DNA from 2 places in the Peribacillus asahii genome. Region 2 is predicted to be linked to the other one. Evidence: riboswitches for the same ligand, from Rfam matches in the RefSeq annotation. Region 2 holds a riboswitch; the other holds the start of a gene.
The links. Region 2 has a riboswitch for cobalamin ahead of BAOM_RS21175 (ABC transporter substrate-binding protein). Riboswitches for the same ligand answer to the same signal wherever they lie in the genome.
Positions count from the first base shown of each region.

Region 1 (7,752 bases), 2.3 Mb from region 2:
TAAACCTATTTTTAAGCTGCGTAAATCATACTTTGATAACTCTTCCTGCAGCAGCATATTCCACATCGTTGGAGCGGCAAAAAGCTTTGAAATTTTTTCTTTTTCAACCAGTTCTAATACCGTGTTTGGCTTAAATTGATGTAAAATGACATTTTTAGCGCCGGCCCGAATTCTCGGCAAAAAAGCACAATGCAGCTCAGCACAATGAAACATTGGAGCTGTAATTAAGCCTACATCATCACTGTCTAACTTTTGTGCCTTTGATAAAATATCGCTTTGGATAACCATCTCTTTATGAAGATGAACAACTCCTTTTGACCTTCCGGTCGTTCCACTCGTATACATAATCGCATACCAATCGTCTTCTGTTACTGTTTCATCTAGCACTAGATTAGGGGCTGATGATAATTTTTCATGATAATTGGCTGCATAAGATGGAGTATCTTCGTCAATATACCAAAATGCTATTGTTGGAAAACGCTCTTCTAATGCAGAAACAACCGATTCTAACGATTGTTCAAATAAGACTACTTTTGGCTCGGCATCTTGTAGAATGCAAGCAACTTCCTCAGCCATTAGACGAAAATTAATTGGATTAAATACCGCTCCAATTTTAGCACAAGCAAAGAAAGCGGTTGCTAACTCTTCATTATTATAAAGATACGTTGACACCCGATCTCCCTTTTTAACTCCTTCCTTCTTTAAAGCTCTGGCCAAGGCATCTACTTGATTGTTCCATTCTTTGAAGGTGAAGCGTCTATTTCTTCTGACATCGTATAGTGCTTCTTTGTTAGGGAATGTGTTTACTGTCTTTTCGAAAATCTCGCTAATCGTTTTGGACATATCCTTTTTCCCTCCTTCAATATAAATAAATGATCAATCTAGTCTTTCAATAATCGTTGCATTTGCCATACCGTGGCCTTCACACATTGTTTGCAGCCCATATCTTCCACCTGTACGTTCTAGTTCATGCATAAGCGTCACCATTAAACGAGCACCGCTGCCTCCAAGCGGATGACCGAGCGCAATCGCCCCACCATTTGGATTCACTTTTTTCGGATCAGCTCCTGTTTCTTTTAACCAAGCTAACACAACGGGCGCAAATGCTTCATTCACTTCAAACACATCGATATCGTCTATGGAAAGTCCTGATTTCTCTAATACTTTCTGAGTTGCTGGAATCGGACCCGTTAACATCAGGGTTGGATCTGAACCAACAACAACGCGAGTGTGTACTTTAAAACGAGGCTTTAGGCCAAGCTCCTCTGCTTTCTTTCGTTCCATTAAAAGTAACGCAGCTGCACCATCACTAATTTGGCTTGAATTTCCCGCATGAATAACACCATCTTCTTTAAACACCGTTTTTAACCCGGCTAACACTTCAAGCGTCGTTCCTGGTCGTGGACCGGAATCTTCCCTCACTTCGGTTAGATTTCCTTCTTTATCACTTCCAACAATCGGGATGATTTCTCGTTCAAAATATCCTTCACGTTGTGCACGAAGAGCGCGCTCATGACTTTCTACAGATAATTGGTCACATTCTTCACGAGTGATTCCCCATTTCTCAGCAATCCGCTCCGCAGAAAGCCCTTGATGAATCACTTCATACTTGTCTAAATATTTTTGACTTGTTTTAGTACCTTGGTAGTTCGAACCGATTGGTACGCGCGACATATTTTCTACTCCGCCTGCAACTATTACATCCATATCGCCGGCAAGAATCGCTTGAGCGGCAAAGTGAACAGCTTGTTGACTAGATCCACATTGGCGGTCCAGCGTTACACCTGGAACTTCAATCGGATATCCCGCAATTAACGAAGCAACGCGCGCAATATCACCCGCTTGCTCTCCTGCTTGTGAGACACAACCGAGAATGACATCATCGATTATCGCTGCATCAATGCCTGTCTTCTCCACTAACTTCTTCAACACTTCTGCAGCTAAATCATCTGGACGAATATCTCTAAAAACCCCATTTCTTCTTCCAACTGGTGTACGTACTCCTTCAACAATGACCACTTCGCGCATCCTACTTCCCCCTCTAAACGGTTACAACCCTAGATTTTTGGCAATGATTGTTTTCATAATTTCATTTGTACCGGCATAGATACTGGCTACAGGAATATCTCGATAGCGTCTAGCAATCTTGTATTCTTCCATATATCCATATCCACCGTGAAGCTGCATACAGGCAGTTGAAATGTTTCGAGCCATCTCTGTTAATTTCCATTTAGCCATAGATACCTCGGTTACTACATGTTCACCAGCGATATGCTTTGCGATTAATTGGTCGAGAAAGGCTCTTCCCATTTTAATTTCTGTTGCCATTTCAGCAATTTTAAATTGGGTATTTTGAAACTTGCTAATGGACTTTCCAAACGCTTCGCGACTTTTCACATATTCAATCGTCTCTTGAAGCATATCCTCTGATGCTGCTTGCGCACAAATTGCAACAACAAGCCGCTCTTGTTGCAATTTCTCCATTAAATAAGTAAAACCTTTGCCTTCTACACCAATTAAATTTTCTTTTGGCACACGACAATCTTCGAAGATCAACTCTGCTGTATCTTGACTATGTAGACCAACTTTGTTTAATTTTCTGCCTCTTGAAAAACCTGGCGTATCCCTTTCAATCGCTAATAAGCTAACCCCTTTATGCTTAGGAACTGCGTTTGGATCGGTTTTACAAGCGACAATCACTAAATCTGCATGAATTCCATTTGTAATAAATGTTTTTTGCCCGTTCACAATATAATGATTGCCATCTAAGACAGCTGTTGTTTTAATACTAGCAAGATCCGATCCTGCTCCCGGTTCCGTCATCGCAATCGCAGTAATACATTCTCCTGTCGTACATTTTGGCAGCCAACGCGATTTTTGTGCTCTAGTTCCATAAGCAGAAATATACGGAACGACGATATCGTTATGCAAACCTACGCCAATTAAACTCGAACCAACTCGTTCAAGCTCTTCATTGACCACAACAGAAAAGCCCCAATCCACATCTGAACCACCATACTCTTCTGGTAAATCTGGAGCTAAAAATCCTTGTTCCCCAAGCTTTTTCCAAAATGAACGTGGAATGATTCGATCTTCTTCCCATTGTTCATAAAAAGGAACAGCCTCTTTTTCTAAAAACTTACGCAATGATTGTCGAAAAATAACATGATCATCTGTTAAATATGGATGCTTCAACTGTCAGTCCTCCTCTAGGCAACATCATCATTTTGTCTACGGCTGCATGCGAATCGCGCCATCTAAACGAATCGTTTCCCCATTCAGCATCGGATTCGTTATAATGCTTTCTGCTAATTTCGCATATTCTTCTGGATAACCAAGACGAGATGGGAATGGTACCGTTTTTCCTAAAGCAATCATCGCTTCTTCCGGTAACGCGTCAACCATCGGTGTGTGGAATAAGCCTGGCGCAATCGATACGACACGAATGCCATTTGAAGCAAATTCACGGGCAAGCGGAAGCGTCATCCCAGCGACTCCACCTTTTGAAGCACTGTATGCAACTTGTCCAATTTGGCCCTCAAAAGCAGCAACTGAAGCGGTGTTAATAATAACCCCTCTTTCTCCTGATTCATTTGCTTCATTTTGAGCCATTTTCTCTGCAGCCAAACGAATCACATTAAACGTGCCAATTAAATTAACAGAAATCACTTTTGAGAACGCTTCCAATTCATGAATCCCTCGACGACTTAAAACCTTTTTTGCAATAGCAATCCCCGCACAATTGACAACAGTATTAATCTGCCCAAATCGCTGAACGGCTTGGTCGACAGCTCTTTGAACGTCCTCTTCCTTCGTTACATCGGTTTTCACAAACAAAACGGACTCACCATACTGCTTAGCAAGTTGCGCACCATTCTCTTCAAAAAGATCAAGAATGACGGCCTTTCCGCCATTTTCCACAATATGTTGTACCGTCGCCTTCCCAAGACCAGAAGCTCCACCCGTTACAATGGCAATTGAATCTTGAATGTTCATACGAGTACCCCTCTCCCAAATATTTGAAATATACTTTTATATTAGCATGACTATTTCGAAAATTCATATATCAATACCCTTTTTATGGTTTTTTTTACAAAAAGTTCGTATTATAACAGCTACGATTTGGAGATAAATAGGAATGTTATCATCATGTTTAAAGATTGGAGTATGTATAGCATGAAAATCATGCATTTAACAATAGAACTGATTGCGGGATTTTTTCTGCTTTTTATAATCATCAAATTCGTTGGCAAGAAAATTATTAATCAAATTACACCTTTCACTTTTATTTCCGCTATAGTATTAGGAGAATTACTAGGCAACGCCTTATACGATCATCAAATTGGGATTCTTTATGTTATATACTCCATGGTATTATGGGGAATTTTGCTCTTTATAGTCGAATATCTTGGACAAAAATCTTTATGGTTTCGTGGCCTTTTTGAAGGAAAACCATCTGCTCTTATTAAAAATAGAGTGGTTGACCGAGAAGAGTTGAGGAAAAATCGGATGAATATTAATCAGTTACAAAGCTTACTTCGGCAAAGTGAAACCTTTTCGATTCGAGAAGTCGCCTTTTGTTATTTAGAGGCGAACGGTTCTATTAGCATTTTAAAAAAACCACAGTATCAGAAAGAAAACAACATTGCAGGATTTCAATCTTTCAGGGACACCTGTTTACGTTCCTGTTACGCTCATTCGTGATGGGGAAGTACTGTGGGATGAACTAAAAGATTTAGGATTTGATGAACATTGGTTAAAGGTGCAACTCTCATCACAAAATATTTCAGATTATAAAGATGTTTTTATCGCTGAATGGTTGGAGGGAGACGGGATTTTTGTACAGACTTATCAGTTTCAATCCTCATCTTCTAACTAAGGAGGATACTATGCCGTAGTGGGGATAAGTTGGTATGGTTGTTTTATAAAGAAAGATATTCGCGAACCCCCCTGTATACACTACATTGATGGAGGTTCGCAATTTTTTTAAAAGCAATAGTTATTCAAAGTCAACAGGATTCCCCTCTTAAACTTTCAACGAATATCATTATAAATACACTTATCTATTTACAAAATACATAGTCATTGACTTATTTAGAGCGACCTCCCCACTCCCCCTCAAAAATCAATCCATCCAATTGTTGCCGCTTTTCCCAATTGTAGATCTCTAGCAAAGGTCGATCTGGATAATTTTCCGTATAACCAACGGAAAGTAAGGCGATTGGGTCCACATGATAGGGAATATTCAAAATCGTTCTGACATCAGCTTTTTTATAAAAGCTCACCCAGCCCATTGCTAGTCCTTCTGCATAGGCAGCAAGCCACATGTTTTGGATGGCACAGCTTGTGGACATTAAATCCGTTTCTGGAATCGAGTTTCTTCCTAGTACATGGTCACCGGCACTGAATGGGTTACATGTTACACAAATTGTGACAGGTGCTTCAAGAATTCCGGCAATTTTCAAATCTAAAAAGGTTAACTCGCGGTCCGTTCCTTCATAATGAATGGCGAGTGCGCGTCGTTCTTTTTCAACGATCGCAGCTAGCTTTTTCTTTGTTTCGTCATCTTTAATAATGATAAAATTCCATGGCTGCATAAATCCAACTGATGGGCCACTGTGAGCCGCTTCTAATAGTTTATATAATGTTTCATCCGGAATTGGTGTTTGTAAAAAGGTCCGAATATCTCTTCGATTAAAAATCGCTTTATAGACTCCACTTTTTTCTTCTTCACTTAACTTATTCATACTAATCCCTCCAATTTTTAGACAATAAAAAAATTCCCAGCCTAAATAGGCTGAGAATTTGCCAAATCTCAGAACATCCAATACTGGCAGGTCTCCTGGCTCTGATTCAACGTCAGTCTGTCCCTTCCCGGAAATAATCCGGTGGCTATGACAGCGACTCCTCAACTACAGTGGCGGGCTCCGCATCGTTTTACCGATTTCCCTATTCTCTTCCACATGGAAGCACCAATATGGCGTTTAGATAATATGTCTAATACTATTGTTATCCGAAACTAAATTACCATGACTCATATAATAAGTCAAGATTTTACTCTTTTGATAACATTCCTTCAACATTCTCTGATGCTTGCATGTTATAGATTGGTAGAATAAACAAAAGCCCGATAATAAATAGAATCGCTGCTACTTCAAAGATCATAATAATTGAAAACATTTCTTTTAAAATACCAGCAGTACTCATTGTTAACACCATCGCTCCAGAGAAAAGCGGACTTAACGTACCGTTCACTCTTCCAATAAATTCTGATTTTGTGTTTTGTAAAATCATCGTATTAATGCCGACTTGAATACATGGGAGGAAAAATCCGTTCACAAATTCAGCGACAAGAGTTAATGTAAGGTCTGTTGAAAAGCCAATCACACTCATCCCAATTGCATTGGCTAGCATCCCGATTACTAAAAGCTTTTGCGGAAGAAGAGATTTAGAGAATATAACAGAAGCCGCTCCCCCCAATATCATTCCAATTCCATTCACCATTAACAGCCATTGTAAATTTTCTTTTGCTAACTCTAATCGTTCTGTTACAAGAAAAACGGCTAAAGGTTGAATAAGTCCGATTGCAAGTCCTGCAGCCATAAAACAAATTCCAAGTAGCTTCAATTCCTTTTTAGCAAGAACATAACGAATTCCGCTTTTCATATCTTCAAGTAACGTTGTAGCTTTTTGTTCATCCTCTGTTTTATGGTCAGCTGGAATGAATAGAAGCATCACTGCAGAAAGAAGAAAGGCTATTCCTGTAACAACCATCGACACAACGATTCCAAATTGTTGGAAAATCATCGTACCAAGAACAGGCCCAAGCACCATAAAGACAGCAAAAATCGTTTGGTAAATCGACATCGCTGACTGCAGCAATTCCGGGCTTAAATGCATCTTAAATAGTTTCATCCCCGACGGCTGAGAAAACTGCGATAAAATCGACGAAATCAATGTAGCAAAAAAGACAATATGCCAAGAACCAAACACTAGTGTGAGAACTACCGCAAAAACCGAAATAGCACTTAATATATCACACCATACCATCGTTCTTTTTGGCCGCCAACGATCAGCAAATGTCCCGCCAATAAAAGAAAAAATAAAAATCGGAGCAAATTCAGCAACAGAGATCATGGAAACAGCAAAAGCATTTCCATTTGTTTTTTCCATAATAAATAACAAAATCGCAAAATTCCTCACCCAAATGCCTATTTGAAGAAACAAAGCGGATAGGAAAATCGCTTGAACAAATCGATTTTTCAATAATTGTGACATAACAGTCCCCTTTTCTATTAATGATTATGGGAGACAACAAAAAACCTCCCATCCGTTATTTTTGGATAGAAGGTCGTCTAAAACCATGGAAAAAGACGTAGTACACCATGTACTACAACTTCAATGATTTTTTTAAAGTACAGACTAATCCCATTCAAAAATAACTTCGTATTATATAACGAATCTATTCTTCAAAACAGGATTAGTTAATCATCGTCCTACGGTCACCCTTTCGATTTATGATGTACTTATATTACAGTTTTTCCCTATTTTTTTCAATGCATTTTTTACTAAATTAATAATAATTTTACACTTCCGGCGTATCCGTTGGCTTTGCATATCCTTCTTCATATTGTTGATCAATCGCTTCTCGTATTTCTTTTACCGTTTTTCCGTTGTTAAAATCAACTACTGCCTGAGCGGCAATTTCTAAACAGACACCACATTTAGTCCCATGATCATCCCAGACAACAG
Region 1 is NZ_CP026095.1:1,991,173-1,998,924, reverse strand. Features, by position in the region: gene BAOM_RS09680 (fatty acid--CoA ligase) at 1-843, opposite strand, end outside; gene BAOM_RS09675 (thiolase family protein) at 877-2,028, opposite strand; gene BAOM_RS09670 (acyl-CoA dehydrogenase family protein) at 2,050-3,195, opposite strand; gene BAOM_RS09665 (3-hydroxyacyl-CoA dehydrogenase) at 3,232-3,996, opposite strand; partial or broken gene BAOM_RS09660 (DUF421 domain-containing protein) at 4,177-4,879, shown strand; gene bluB (5,6-dimethylbenzimidazole synthase) at 5,091-5,747, opposite strand; cobalamin riboswitch at 5,816-5,992, opposite strand; gene BAOM_RS09650 (MFS transporter) at 6,055-7,278, opposite strand; gene BAOM_RS09645 (PCYCGC motif-containing (lipo)protein) at 7,586-7,752, opposite strand, start outside.
Region 1: another riboswitch for cobalamin. It lies ahead of bluB (5,6-dimethylbenzimidazole synthase); the one in region 2 lies ahead of BAOM_RS21175 (ABC transporter substrate-binding protein).

Region 2 (7,752 bases):
TAATAATGATGAATAAAGGGTACACCTATATATTTGCTAACATTCTATTTTTCTCGTTGTTTTTCGTCAATTTCTTGATAATTATTTACTTTGCCATTGCTAAAAACATCAATACTGGTAAAATCAGAGAGAGGAAGATTTCTTGCCTTCGTGCAATCTAAATTGCTGCATACAAAACTTTTTATATAACTAGCGCTTGAGAGAACTGATATTTTAATGTGTTTATTTATTAGAATTATATAAGGGGAAGAGTAACAAATGGAAAGAAAGAGAAAACTGAATTATAAGAGGGTCTTTATTGCGCTAATCGGTTGTTGTATGTTAATAGGAATAGCTAGTTATTTGATTAATTCAAAGGCTCAAGCGGTAAAAAGTATGGATAACAAATATTCGGATGTAGAGATGAAAATGTTACTCAAAGATAGTACATATGGAGGTTATTCGGTTAGTTATCCATTCTTCGAAATGAACATAATTGATGAAACGTTGAAAAATTATGTAACAGAGAGAATTTCTCAATACGAGAAAGAGTTGAGTGGGAAAAATTCCTCACAAAAGGAAACTTCCGAGTTAAGTATTACTTATGATATCGTCCATTATAGTAAACAAACAGTGACGATTGTGTTTGAAGAATATAAGCAAATTGATAAACAGGATGGTTATATAGACCTACAGACGTTTAACTTCGATATTCCACTACAAAAGTCCCTTTCATTGGAGGATATTTTTAAGGAAAAATCAGATTACTTATCTATATTATCTACTATTTCTTATGCACAACTAAAGAAAAATCAAGACATTGCTGCTTCAATGCATACTTTAAAAGACGGAACTAAGCCGATAAAAGAGAATTTTCGTCATTTTAGTATATTAGAAGATACAATCGTGTTGTATTTCAGACCTAATCAAGTTGCTCCTGATCATTTAGGCGTACAAACAATTGCTATTAAAAAGAACGTCTTTAAAAATGATCTTCTGGATACATATCAAAATAATAAGGCTAATAAAAATAAAATTAAAGAAATTCAGCCGCCAAATGCTGTGGCAGAGCTTCCTAAAAGAGAAATGAATATTGATCCAAATAAAAAAGTCATTGCTCTTACATTTGACGATGGCCCGAATACAAGTACGACTACGACCATTTTAAAGGCATTAAAAAAATACGATAGCCATGCGACATTTTTTGTGCTGGGAAGTCGAGTGAAATATTATCCGGATATGATTACAGAGATGTTAGAGGGTGGAAATGAGGTAGGAAACCATTCATGGGACCATCCACAATTAACAAGGTTAAATAAGAAGCAAGTGACAAGTCAAATTGAAGAAACCCAATCTATTATTAAAAAAGTGAGTGGATATGAACCCATCCATATGCGCCCGCCATATGGAGCAACAAATAAAAAAATTACTAAGTATTTTAAGAAAATGGATGTAATCTTATGGGATATTGATCCAGAGGATTGGGAAGTTCGTAATAAAGATAAGATTGTAAAACGAGTAATGGCTCAAGCAGAGGATGGAAAAGTTGTTCTCATGCACGATATTTATCAATCAAGTGCAGAGGCTGCTGTTGAAATTATTAAACGACTTAATAAGCAAGGCTATCAATTAGTAACGATTTCGGAATTACAGGAAATCCAGAAATTAAGAAAAGCAGATTAGTATAATCTAAATTAGTTTTCTGCTAGGATTACATCTCATTTAGTTAGCAGAATGATTTTTAGCTTCTGCTCATAGGAAAACAATGTCTTGTACGAGCGAGGGGCCTTCCTATACCAGTTTAACAACTTGAATATATATAGTAAAAAGCATATGCTTGGTCTTACATGAGAACAAGCATATGTTTTTTATTTTTCCAGCGAGTGGTTAAGCTTCTCATAGATAGTTAATAGTTGTTGTCGCTCTTCTTCTGATAATGTTTCGAATAAATTTGTGCGTAATGTCTTTCCTGTTTCATGTGCTATCTGAACCATTTCAACGCCCTTATTTGTAATCGCTAAATAAATAATTCTTCGGTCCTCATCATCAACAACTCGTGTGGCCAATTCTTTTTGTACGAGTTTTTCAGATAAGTGAGTTAAAGAGGGAGGAGTTAATCCTAAAGCTCTTGCGATATCTGATGGCCGGCTTTTTCCATTTTCTTTAAGATAATTTAGTACGAGAATATGGGAAATCCCTAGGTTCTCTTTGAACATTTTATTCCATTTAATAATCATATTATTCGTTAATTGATCCATCATATGAATCAATTCAAAGATTGTTTGTTTTGTCATCTCTTATCACCCCTTTCTTTTATTTAATGGCTCTGTTATAGGTCGTTGTATAATCAACAATATTGTTTAACAAAGCCTATTTAATAGGAAAAGCCCCTTTGTATTTAAGGGGTCTATTACGATACTTGACATCCAGTAAAGCTCCCTGTCGAAACAGGAAGTGCATGCGGAAAAGGTTCGTACGACCATATAATTAATTTTATTGAGCAGAAAAGCCGCCGTCAATAATTAATTCTGACCAGTGATATAAGACGATTTATCAGGTGCTAAAAATAATGCTGCATTTGCAATATCTTCCGGATGACCTAATCGTTGAAGGGGAGTTGCTTGAACTAAACGGTTTAGAAGTTCTTTTGATGTTTCTAACGATTTTGTCATAGGTGTTTCAATAATTCCAGGGAATAGGGCGTTTACACGTATTCCTTGATAACCAAAAGTTGTTGCAGCTGCCTTAGATACAGCACGTACTGCACCTTTAGACGCTGAGTAATGATTAAAGCCTTGACCGATTTGAGCTGTATAAGAAGAGATATTAATGATTGAGCCTTTCCTTTGCGCTGCCATATAAGGAGTAACATGTTTCATGCCGGCAAATGGACCAAATCCATTAATGTCCATCATTTTTTCCCAATCATTAATGTCAATCTCTTGGTAAGGTTTTTCTGAAGAAATCCCTGCGTTGTTCACGAGAATATCAATTTTCCCGAAACGTTCGTTTACTTCTTTCGTTAAAGCTTCCCAATCAGCCTCCGAAGCTACATTTAATTTCATTCCATACACATTTTCTTTTTGACTTGCTTTTTCCAGTGCAGCTTCGTTAATATCAGCGGCAATGACGATTGCCCCTTCTTGGCTGAATAAATCAACCATGCGTTCTCCAATACCTGATGCTCCACCTGTTATAATAGCCACTTTATTATCTAATCTTCCCATGCTAAATTCCTCCTTAACGTAATTTAATAGTACCGCCATCTACCATAAGTGTTTGTCCAGTCATATAATCTGAATCGCTGCCGGCTAAGAAAACAGCTACTCGACCGATATCTTATTCTGGGTCACCAAGACGACGAAGCGGAATTTTGTTAATCATTGCATCGTATAATGTTGGATCATTTTCACGCCATTGTTGAACGCCCGGAGTAAGCGCAATAGGTGAGATTAAATTGACGTTAATTCCATCTGGGCCCCATTCGTTTGCGGCAACACGAGAAATTCCGCGGATCGCTTCTTTTGCGGCTGCATAAGAAGTTTGTGTAGGTTGTCCATCAATTCCGGCACCTGAAGCAAAGTTAATCACTTTACCTTTAGATTTCTTTAATTCAGGGTAAGCAGCCTGCATAAAATGGAATGTAGGATAGAATCCAGTTCCGAAAGAAAGATTAAAATGTTCCATTGTTGTTTCATTGAAAAGCATCTGTCTTGATACATGTGCATTATTAACTAGAATGTCTAGTTTTCCATTGACAATCGTTAATTATATAACTATTATTTTTAATTAGAATATAAGTGTTTGAAATAACAGAATGTTAAAAATTTCATATGTAGAAAATAGGTGCACAATGAAGCTTTAGGAAGTTTCGTTTGCTTAATAGGGAAGTCGGTTTAATTCCGACACGGACCCGCCACTGTGTAGGGAAACAGTATGATATGCTGTGAGCTTTCAGAAAAACCACTGGGGTAACACCTGGGAAGGATTGAGAGTGAATGCCCTGAGTCAGGAGACCTACCTATTTGAACATCACTGTTAGACCTACGGGATTTTTAGGGAGGTGGTTAGTGTGCTGATAATCACAAGTCTGTACGTATATCATCTATGGATGATTATAGGTGTAGATTCCCTATTTTTATCATTAAAAGCATTTCTGACCTCTTTATATAGTCAGAAATGCTTTTTTGTTTTTAATCATTTTATAGGGGGAAGAACATGTTGAAGAATTGGAATAGGAAACGAAACTTAGGATTATGGATGGTTCTTGCTTTATGCTTTCTAGCACTTATAGGATGTGCTGGAAATGATGAAACATCAACAGACAAAGGTACTAATGAAGAAGATTCAAACCAAAAAGCAACCTTAGCTTTTTCGTGGAGTCCAGCAAGCCTTGACCCACATGGTAGTGATAGCTGGGAAGTTATGCGCTCTGGAACAGCGGAAACATTAATTAAATTAAATGAAGAATTGGAGCCTACAACTTGGCTGGCAAAATCATGGAAACAAGAAAATGACACAACATGGTTATTTCAATTGCAAAAAAATGTAAGTTTTCATAATGGGAAAGTAATGGATGCTACAAGCGTAAAAGACTCATTACAGCGTTCTATCGATAAAAACCCAAAAGCGAAAGATTTATTACAAATTAAATCGATGGAAGCCGTGTCAGATACTGAGTTGAAAATTGAAACTACACAACCGAATGCGGCTTTAATTGCGCATTTAGCTGACCCAGCAACAATCATCGTAGATGTAGCAACAATTAATGATAAAGATAGCTATCCTGCCTTTACAGGGGCATTTAAAATTAAACAATTTAATCAAGATCAATCACTTATTGTTGAACGATATGAAGATTATTGGGGCGAGAAAGCATTATTATCTGAAGTGACAATTAAATTTATTTCTGATGCTAATACGCGACTAATGGCTTTACAATCTGGAGATGTAGACGGGGCAACCGATATTTCTGTTGATCATATTGATGTTTTAGAGAAGAATAAAAAATTTGAAGTGTTAACCGCTACATCATTAAGAACACATATGCTGATGTACAATATGGAATCTCCTCTATTTAAAGAGTTAGCATTGAGGAAAGTGGTTGATATGTTGATTCCACGTGAAGAGATTGTGAATTCAGTCATGAAAGGACAAGGGTCTGTAGCCCATAGTACATTTTCTCCTGTCTTGCCATTTGGCAAAGTGGAAAATAAAGAAGAAACAGAATCTGTTAATCAGTTAATGCAGCAAGAAGGTTGGAAGAAAAATTCTGAGGGCATGTGGGAAAAAGAAGGAAAGACATTTGAAGCGACATTATTAACGTTTCCACAGCGTCCAGAATTAACAGTAATGGCAGAAGTAATTCAAAATAAATTATTAGCTGAAGGAATGAAAATCAATATTCGTCAAGTAGAGAATATTGATGATACATTAGCGAATGAGGATTGGGATTTATCAATGTACAGCATGTTAACAGCACATACAGGTGACCCACAATACTTCTTAGAAATATTTTATCAATCTAATAGTGAATCAAATGTGAGTAAGTATGTGTCTCTTTCGGTTGATAAAATGATTAATCAGTTAAGTCAAACAACGGATTTGGAGAAGCGCAATCAATTAGCTATTCAAATACAAGAGGAAATTAATAAAGATATTCCACAGTCATTTATTGTTTTCCCGAATACGGTATTTGCTGTTAGAGACGGTTTAAAAGGATTTGTTGCTCATCCGATTGAGTATTACTATAATCATTCACAAATTGATGTGGAATAGTGTAGATGATTAAGTTTTTCATAGAACATTTGATTCAATTAGTTTTTGTTGTTTTTTGCGTCGCTACGCTTACTTTTTTACTACTAAGAGTATCGCCTGGAGACCCGGCTACGATTATGTTAAAAGTGAATGATGTTCCTGCATCAAAAGAAGCACTAGACTCATTACGCTCGGAGCTAGGATTAACAGAATCTATAGGGAGTCAATATGTCCAATGGATCAAGGAGGTTTTCACTGGGCAATGGGGAAACTCCTATGTTTCTAAAGAGCCCGTCGTTGATGAACTATTCGAAAGGTTACCGGCTACTTTAGAACTAGCGTGTGCTGGTTTATTGATTATGCTAGTGATTACTCTCAGTTTAGGAATTTCAACAGCTATCTATTCAGCAGGGATATTAGATAGAATCGGCAGACTTATGGCTCTTTTCGGGTCTGCGGTTCCTTCTTTTTGGTTAGGATTTCTATTCATTTATTTATTTTCTGTGCAATATGGCTGGCTTCCTTCTATGGGAAATGGCACTTGGCAGCATCTCGTGTTACCAGCGCTAACACTGGGGTTAGGATTAGGAACCGTGTATGCTCGAGTGTTACGGACAAGTATGTTGGATATGATGAACCAAAATTTTGTGAAAGCGGCTAGAGCAAGGGGCATGTCCAAGAGACGAATATTAGTTTTTCAAGTGCTCAAGCATGCTTTTTTACCAATTGTGACGATGATAGGGACAAGTTTTGCTTTTATGCTAGGTGGAAGTATTATTGTAGAATCTATTTTCTCATGGCCAGGTCTAGGACGATATATTATTGAGTCAATTAATATGCGAGATTATCCAGTTATTCAAGGGTATGTTATTTTTGCATCTATTCTATTTGTTTGTATTCATACGGTTGTAGATTTTATTTATGTTCTAGTAGATCCGCGCTTAAGGGTTAGTTAGAAGGGAATGTATTCATGCAAAAGATGTTATATCGATTAGATATAAACGTAATAGTAGGAAGCGGGGTGCTTATACTAATCCTTTTTATTGGAATCTTTGCTCCTTGGATTGCTCCTCACGACCCTGTAAATGTAAATTTAGCTAATAGATTATCTTCTCCAAGTTGGATGTATCCATTTGGTACGGATCATTTAGGACGTTGTATATTATCAAGGGTTATTTACGGAGCTAGAATAAGTATGACAGCTGCTTTTCTTATTATTATTTTTACTTTAATAATTAGTATTCCAATTGGGCTAGTAACAGGATATGTACGTGGTCGAACAGATCATATTTTTATGCGAGTAATTGATAGTATGCTAGCTATTCCTGATATTGTTCTCACAATTGCAATTGTTGGTGTCCTAGGACCTGGATTTATTAATATGATTATTGCGATCATAATCGTTCGTTGGGCAAACTATGTTCGCTTTATTAGGAGTCTGGTGATTAAGATTTGTAAAGAGGACTATCTATTATCGGCGCGCATGTCAGGAAATTCACATCGGCGTATTATGCAACGTTATATTCTTCCGCAAATCTTTGTATCTGTTCTTGTTTTTAGTGCATTGGATATGGGGAAAATCGTGCTGGCTATTGCGGGACTTTCTTTTTTAGGGTTAGGAATCCAACCTCCAACACCTGAATGGGGAGCGATGTTACATGATGCAACGTCTTATTTTCAAATTGCTCCACATGTGATGATTTTTCCGGGGATGGCTATTTTATTTTTCGTATTAGCATGTCAATTAATTAGCGACAGATTTAGAAAATTAGATTCTACTACTCTTAAAGAGGTGTAAGATGAAGAAGAATATAGATCCCTTACTAAGTATCGAACATGTAAAAATTTCTTGTCAGAATGAAGGAAAGTGGGAAACGATTGTCGATGATATGTCGTTTCAATTATTTAGGGGGGAAATGCTTGCTATTACCGGTCCAAGCGGCTGTGGAAAAAGTTTAACTGCACATGCAATAGTTGGACTTTTGGAGAAAGGCTGTCGTGTGACGCATGGGCAAA
Region 2 is NZ_CP026095.1:4,287,090-4,294,841, reverse strand. Features, by position in the region: gene BAOM_RS21195 (polysaccharide deacetylase family protein) at 259-1,662, shown strand; gene BAOM_RS21190 (MarR family winged helix-turn-helix transcriptional regulator) at 1,848-2,273, opposite strand; partial or broken gene BAOM_RS21185 (SDR family NAD(P)-dependent oxidoreductase) at 2,473-3,206, opposite strand; partial or broken gene BAOM_RS21180 (SDR family NAD(P)-dependent oxidoreductase) at 3,220-3,732, opposite strand; cobalamin riboswitch at 3,807-4,018, shown strand; gene BAOM_RS21175 (ABC transporter substrate-binding protein) at 4,198-5,757, shown strand; gene nikB (nickel ABC transporter permease) at 5,763-6,692, shown strand; gene nikC (nickel transporter permease) at 6,707-7,534, shown strand; gene BAOM_RS21160 (ATP-binding cassette domain-containing protein) at 7,536-7,752, shown strand, end outside.